One region of the Butyricicoccus sp. genome, then DNA from elsewhere that is predicted to be linked to it. Evidence: riboswitches for the same ligand, from Rfam matches in the RefSeq annotation. Region 1 holds a riboswitch; each other region holds the start of a gene.
The links. Region 1 has a riboswitch for cyclic di-GMP ahead of ACWVX6_RS01915 (S-layer homology domain-containing protein). Riboswitches for the same ligand answer to the same signal wherever they lie in the genome.
Positions count from the first base shown of each region.

Region 2: it holds a riboswitch for cyclic di-GMP, as region 1 does, so the genes downstream of both, ACWVX6_RS06390 (transposase) here and ACWVX6_RS01915 (S-layer homology domain-containing protein) in region 1, are expected to answer to the same signal.
Region 3: it holds a riboswitch for cyclic di-GMP, as region 1 does, so the genes downstream of both, ACWVX6_RS10390 (S-layer homology domain-containing protein) here and ACWVX6_RS01915 (S-layer homology domain-containing protein) in region 1, are expected to answer to the same signal.

Region 1 is NZ_CDRQNY010000003.1:66,016-68,276, forward strand. Features, by position in the region: gene ACWVX6_RS01915 (S-layer homology domain-containing protein) at 1-963, opposite strand, end outside; cyclic di-GMP riboswitch class I at 1,019-1,112, opposite strand; cyclic di-GMP riboswitch class I at 1,250-1,342, opposite strand; gene ACWVX6_RS01920 (transglutaminase-like domain-containing protein) at 1,619-2,261, opposite strand, start outside.
Region 2 is NZ_CDRQNY010000013.1:58,797-61,057, reverse strand. Features, by position in the region: gene ACWVX6_RS06395 (helix-turn-helix domain-containing protein) at 1-700, shown strand, start outside; cyclic di-GMP riboswitch class I at 908-998, shown strand; partial or broken gene ACWVX6_RS06390 (transposase) at 1,170-1,694, shown strand; partial or broken gene ACWVX6_RS06385 (IS256 family transposase) at 1,746-2,167, shown strand; gene ACWVX6_RS06380 (hypothetical protein) at 2,230-2,261, shown strand, end outside.
Region 3 is NZ_CDRQNY010000042.1:135-2,395, forward strand. Features, by position in the region: partial or broken gene ACWVX6_RS10385 (transglutaminase-like domain-containing protein) at 1-480, shown strand, start outside; cyclic di-GMP riboswitch class I at 757-849, shown strand; cyclic di-GMP riboswitch class I at 989-1,076, shown strand; gene ACWVX6_RS10390 (S-layer homology domain-containing protein) at 1,123-2,261, shown strand, end outside.

The DNA.
Region 1 (2,261 bases):
CCAGCCGCCGAAGCTGAATCCGGTCGGGACGGTGAACATGTTATCAAGAACGGTATATGTATCACCGCTCATTGCAGCAACTTCGCGGGAATCGTCGGTCGTGCCGGGGATAGTACCATAGTTAGAATGATAAGTAACCTTAACCGGAACACCGGCTACATAGCCGTCGACATGATAGCCGTCTACCTGATACTTAATGGTGTACCATACAACTCTAATATTATTCACATTAAAGTTTTCGCCCAGTACCGAGAACGGATCAGAGGGATTGGAATCCTTGATGTAGGTTTTGCCATCTTCCGACCAGTTGGCCTTGGTGAAGAAACCGAGGTTTTCCGGAGGATCCAGATATTCGCTTTCAACGCCATCAATCTTGGTATAACCGTTCGTGGCATCGTAGATGCTGTAATTCTTATCAGCAATCTTCTTGCCCTTCGCGGTCAGATAGCCTTTGTAGCCTTTGAAATTGTCGCGGTCGGTAACGCCGCCGTCCGAGGTGTCATTCGGCAGGTAGCTTTCTTGGCCCTGGCTTTCGCCGCTCGTCGGCTTATCACGGTTCGGCAGAAGCACGAAGTACTTGGCTTCCTGCTGCCAATTCCATGCGCGGTCGATTTGAACCTCCTGCACGCTAATTGTATCCGTCGGAGAATTGCTTACTGCATCATTATTCTGAGAATCATTTTCATTGGAATTGCTATTATTGCCAGTCTCCTCGATGTCCGTACCGCCGGACGGTGCCTGTGCAGGATCCTGAGCCTCAGGCTGTCCTTGGGTCCCAGCATCGGGAGTTTGAATGGTGTCTTCTGCGGGAGTACTGTCGACAACCGGCATCTGGTCTTCCGGTGCCGGAAGGGTAGTGATGCCTTCATCGTCGGCCAGCGCCCAGGTCGGGCACATGGTCAGCGCCATGATAGTCGCAAGTGCTCCTGCGAGCAGACGTTTACGCATATTCTTTTTTAACATAGGAATACCTCCTTGGTCAGCGTGCATGCTGATCGAGAGGGATTGCAAATGTATTTCTGGCAACCGGCTGCCATGCGGAGAGAAAAAAACCTCCGTTTAGGCCCCTGGCTTTGCGAGACCGGCTTTCACCGATGGTGCCTTTGTCTGTACAACTTGCTCCTCAACGAGCCGCACAGATCATGTGTTTGTGGGTTTGCGATAATCTCAGAATGCAATGCAGTTTCAACCTCCAAATAAAATACCCCCTTTACAGCGCGCATAGCTCTGCAAGGGGGTATAAAGCACCTTTGGCAGCCGGCTGCCATGCGGAAGAAAGTCTTCCGTTTAGGCCCATTTAGCTTTGCGACACCGGTTTTCACCGGCTGTGCCTTTGTCTGTATCTGTACCCCTTTACGGAAGTCATGCACAGAATTTTACGATCTTTTCTGTCGGCAGATACGCCGGACTGCATACACAGCCCTTTGCCCGAGCCGGACAGAAATCCTCCGGATCCTCTTCTTCAGTATACCATAAATGCCCGCGAACAACAAGCAAATACTGTAAAAGCAAAGAAGAGTTTCAATCCGGAATCGTTTTTTATGCAAGAAATCGCCGCTGATTGGGCATAAACGTATCCCATCAGGACCATTTGCATACAAAATAAAATGAAAAAGTGTTAAGCCGCAGCTACTGCAAGCGCATCGCTGGTGTTGGTGTAGGTCAGCGGAGATACGCAGTCATGCAGGGTTTTGGCGTTCTTCACGCTGCGGGTAACCGCATAGGTCAGGTCAATCTGATACCACTTGCCATTCAGGTTTACCTTGTTCCAAGCGTGGTAGCTGGAGCCGGCGTAACCCTTGGTCAGTGCACACGGGATGCCCTGGCTGCGGCACATTGCTGCAAACAGCGAGGAAAAATCGTAGCAAATACCGGTGGTGCCCTTCAGGGTAGCGGCGGTATCCGGGATGTACTTGGTAATCTTGCCGCTGGTGATCTCATTTGCCAGCTTGTTATCATAAGTATAGCGGCTTGCCATGTAGTTGTAGATGGCGATAACCTTAGCCTCGTCGGTCTTGGCGTTCCTGCAGAGCTCAGCAGCCTTAGCGGATACCGTATCACCCTTGGAGAACTGAACCTCGGAAGTGGAAACCAGATACGGAGCGTAGCTGTCCTTAACGGTTACGTTCATGGACTTGGACTCGACCTGCTGATAGGACGTACCGGAAACGTTGCGGTACAGCGTTACGGTGTACTTGCCGTTGCCCTTATCGAGAGAGAAGGAAGCATCCTTGCCGCTCGGGCAATCATGGAATACGGTC
Region 2 (2,261 bases), on a different contig from region 1:
TCTGGATATCTGCCAGATGCTTATTGTAGATGAAGGCGAACTGTCGGTCACCTACCGCGGTGAAACACGCACCGCCGGTCCCGGCAGCCTGATCCTGCTTGACTGCAGAGAACCGCACAGCTATCACGCCCTCACACCGATTCGCATGCGCTGGTTCCACTTTGCAGGCAACGGCAGCACGGCCTATACACATCTTATCCTCAATACGCACGGGTTCATCCTGCCCACCGGAAGCAATGCCGAGATTGAGGAATGTGTCCGCCGCATCATGGTCTCGGTGCACCAGAACCAGCCCAATCCTCATATTATTTCCCTGACGATCAACAAGCTGCTCGTTCTGCTCGTGCTCGTGCTCGGGGAAAAGAAAAAAAGCGATCTCGAGATCGCCATTCAGGACTCAGCCGACTATATGACGTACAATTTTGCGGACAAATCGCTCTCCATCGAACACCTGTCCCAGCGTGCTGCACTCAGCACCTGCTACTATATGCGTAAGTTTAAGGAATACCAGTCGGCAACACCGCATCAGTTTTTGCAGACTGTGCGTCTGAGCGCCGCAAAGCAGCAGCTGCTCACCACCTCGCAGAGTATTGAGACCATCGCAGATAACTGCGGTTTCTCCAGTGCTTCGCACTTTATTATGGCGTTCCGTAAGAGCACCGGCATTACCCCGCATCAGTACCGCACCCAGTGGAAATAAAAAGCACACTCTCCGTACTGCGTCCACCGGATGAAACGGTCGCGTGTACAGACAGGCAAGCGCAGCGCAGCTGTGCTATCCGAACGGTGATATTCATCAGATTGCTGCGCGAAATGTCGTTTTTATGACACGAATTGTATAGCAGACCAGTTGTGCGCTTATACAGATTATGGTATAGCAATCAAAAATCAGGTACATATATGGTGTCTGAGAGATAGGCAAACCCATCAAAAGATGGGGGACGCAAAGCCGGAAGGGTCTAAGGCGGCGAACGCCGCAATGACAGCCGGTTGCAAGCATCAACGAAGACGCTGTTAACCTCTTCTGCGCTTTATTGGGCAGAAGGAGGTGTACGCCGTGAAAAAAGAATCTGGCAAGCCGATTCGCGGTGCAATACACTGCTCGCAGAGCAGGTAAAACTCTGCCCTTTTGTGCTGTTCCAACAAAGATATAAAAACGCTTTCAAGTCATGAGTAGCCATGTCTTGAAAGCGTTTTTTTATTTAAATTTGAAGCCGTTAAGGCAGATAAAACAAGGAGGGAAAGTTATGAAAAAAACGATTGTTATCGACAATAGTATCATTGTGTTTGTTGCGACAATGACGCTGACTGTGGCGTTTGCGGCGGTCGCAGAACTCGAACGCGAGTACATCCTCCAGCGCCAGCGCGAGGGTATCGCCATTGCCAAGACAAAGAGCCAGTACACCGGACGCAAGCCGATACCGCTGTCGGACAACTACGAGCGGGTTGTTTCCCGATGGCGTGCCGGAGAGATTACCGCAATCGAGGCTATGTGGCAGACTAGACTTAAACCTAACACCGAGTTCATGGAAAACGGTCTGGAGGCCGAGCTGGACGATCAGCTGGGCTACAACCGGTATGACTACAAGAACAAGGACACGGATAATAGCCGGAACGGGCACAGCAGCAAAACCCTGCGCACCAGTTCTGGCGATGTAGAGGTATCTGTGCCGCGGGATCGCAAGAGCGAATTTGACCCCAAGGTGCTGCAGAAAAATCAGACCAGCATCAGCCAGGACATCGAGGATATTTTCATTGCCTGTACGGATAATTTGACCGGTTTTCTGCGGCGATTGAGGCAGTTTTCCCTAAAACTGAGATTCAAAACTGCATTATTCACCAGATTCGAAATTCCAGCAAATATGTCTCCTACAAGGATTTGAAGGCACTTATGGCTGACTTAAAAGCAGTCTACGCAGCAGTAGATGAACCGGCTGCTTTTGACGCGTTAGACACGTTCGCAGGACACTGGGACAAGAAGTATCCTAAGATTTCTCAGTCGTGGAGGGATAACTGGGCAAATCTCAGCACTTATTTTAAGTTTCCTCAAGAACTCCGACGGCTGATCTATACGACCAACACGATTGAAGGCTTTAACCGTCAGCTCAGGAAGGTAACCAAGTCGAAATCCGTGTTTCCGACCGATGACAGCCTTTTCAAAATGCTGCAGCATGAGCCGAAAACCTGCAAGCGCTGCACGGTATGCGCTCAGAAACGGAGGAACAGCAAATGATTACGAATGAGTACGGTATCCGCACCTT
Region 3 (2,261 bases), on a different contig from region 1:
TATCTGGCCTCCACTTCCGAGGTTCAGTTCTCCAAGGGTGATACGGTATCCGCTAAGGCTGCTGAACTCTGCAGGAACGCTAAGACCGACGAGGCTAAGGTTATCGCCATCTACAACTATATGGCAAGCCGTTATACTTATGATAACAAGCTGGTGAATGAGATCACCAGTGGCAAGATCACCAAGTACATCCCGGATACCGCCGCTACCCTGAAGGGCACTACCGGTATCTGCTACGATTTTTCCTCGCTGTTTGCAGCAATGTGCCGCAGCCAGGGCATCCCGTGCGCACTGACTAAGGGCTATGTCGGCTCCAGTTACCATGCTTGGAACAAGGTAAACCTGAATGGCAAGTGGTATCAGATTGATCTGACCTACGCGGTTACCCGCAGCGTGAAGAACGCAAAAACCCTGCATGACTGTGTATCTCCGCTGACCTACACCAACACCAGCGATGCGCTTGCAGTAGCTGCGGCTTAACACTTTTTCATTTTATTTTGTATGCAAATGGTCCTGATTGGATATGTTTATGCCCGATCAGCGGCGATTTCTTGCATAAAAAGCGATTCCGGATTGAAACTCTTCTTCGTTTTTACAGTATTTGCTTGTTGTTCGCGGGCATTTATGGTATACTAAAGAAGAGGATCCGGAGGATTTCTGTCCTGCGCAGGCAAAGGGCTGTGTATGCAGTCCGGCGTGTCTGCCGACAGAAAAGATCGTAAAATTCTGTGCATGACTTCCGTAAAGGGGTACAGGTACAGACAAAGGCACAGCCGGTGAAAACCGGTGTCGCAAAGCTAAATGGGCCTAAACGGAAGACTTTCTTCCGCATGGCAGCCGGTTGCCAAAGGTACTTTGTTACCCCCTTGCAGAGCTATGCGCGCTGTAAAGGGGGTATTTTATTTGGAGACTGAACAACCATTCTGCGTTGCCAACAGCCATTTCAAAAAGAACCAACCATCTGTGCTACTCGATAAGGAGTAAGTTGTACAGACAAGGGCACCATCGGTGAAAGCCGGTCTCGCAAAGCCAAGGGCCTAAACGGAAGGTATTCCGCATGGCAGCCGGTTTCCTAATGCAGCTTCTTCATAGTAGTCTTTTACTATTGAAGGAGGGGTTTTCATGATGAAAACAGGAAAAAATAATCGATTCTTAGCCAGCATTCTGGCGGCATCCATGATGCTGACGATGTCTCCGTTCGCATTTGCAGCGGATGAAACGGAGCAGAAAGAAATGACAACGCAGGAGCAGGTTCAGTCTGCTGCTCAAAATGAAACAAACGCAAATCCCGCAGTGTCTCAGATGGACAGTCAGTCTTCTGAGGACACAAACCCCGAAGCGCCTAAGACGGAAGGCCAGTCTCCTAAGGACACAAATTCCGAGGACGGTCAGCCTTCTGAGGACGTAAAACCTGCAGGTGAGAACACCACTGCAGGAGGCAGCACATCCACATCGAAGACTCCGGCAGAATCGGAGAACCCGACAGAACCGGAAACTCCGGCAGAACCGGAAGCACCGAAAAACGCTGCAAAGATCGGCGATACCATGTATCCGACTGTTGCTGACGCGATGGCAGCGGCTAAGCCGGGCGACACCATTGAACTGCTGAAAGATATTACAGAGAGTGTCAAAGTTGAAGTAACTAAGAATTTTGACGGCGAATTAACCATCGATTTGAACCAATACAGTATTGATGGAAATTCTCAGAAGTGTATCTGGCGAACCGGTAGCTCAAATTGTTGGCCCTCAAAACTTATTGTGAAAAACGGCACTCTGAAAAATGCTGGTTCCGGCAGTGCAATTGAGTGGGAAGGAGACCTTGAAGTTGCAAAATGTCGGTTTGAAAAAAATCAGGGCGGAGCAATACAGTCTCGCAGTGGCAATACAACGATTGTAAATTCCACTTTTGAAGAAAACCACTCCGGAAAGGCTGCTGGAGCAGCAATTCAGCTGGCTAGAAATGTGAAATGCGCCATTACTGGCTCCGCTTTTTCGGGAAATGTCACAAATAATATGGGCGGAGCGGTGTATGTTGACCATGGAACGCTCGATATTACAGACTGCACCTTTGAGAAAAATTCCGCCGTCTATGGTGGTGCCATTGCTGTTCATGAGATAGAAGAACTGACGATTGGCAATAACACCAATTGTTTAGAAAATAACGCTTCCTACGGCGGTGCTATCTATGCAAATATTTCCACGAACATCAACATCGTGGCAAACAGCGCACTGTGCAACAACATCGCATCCGGCTACGGCGG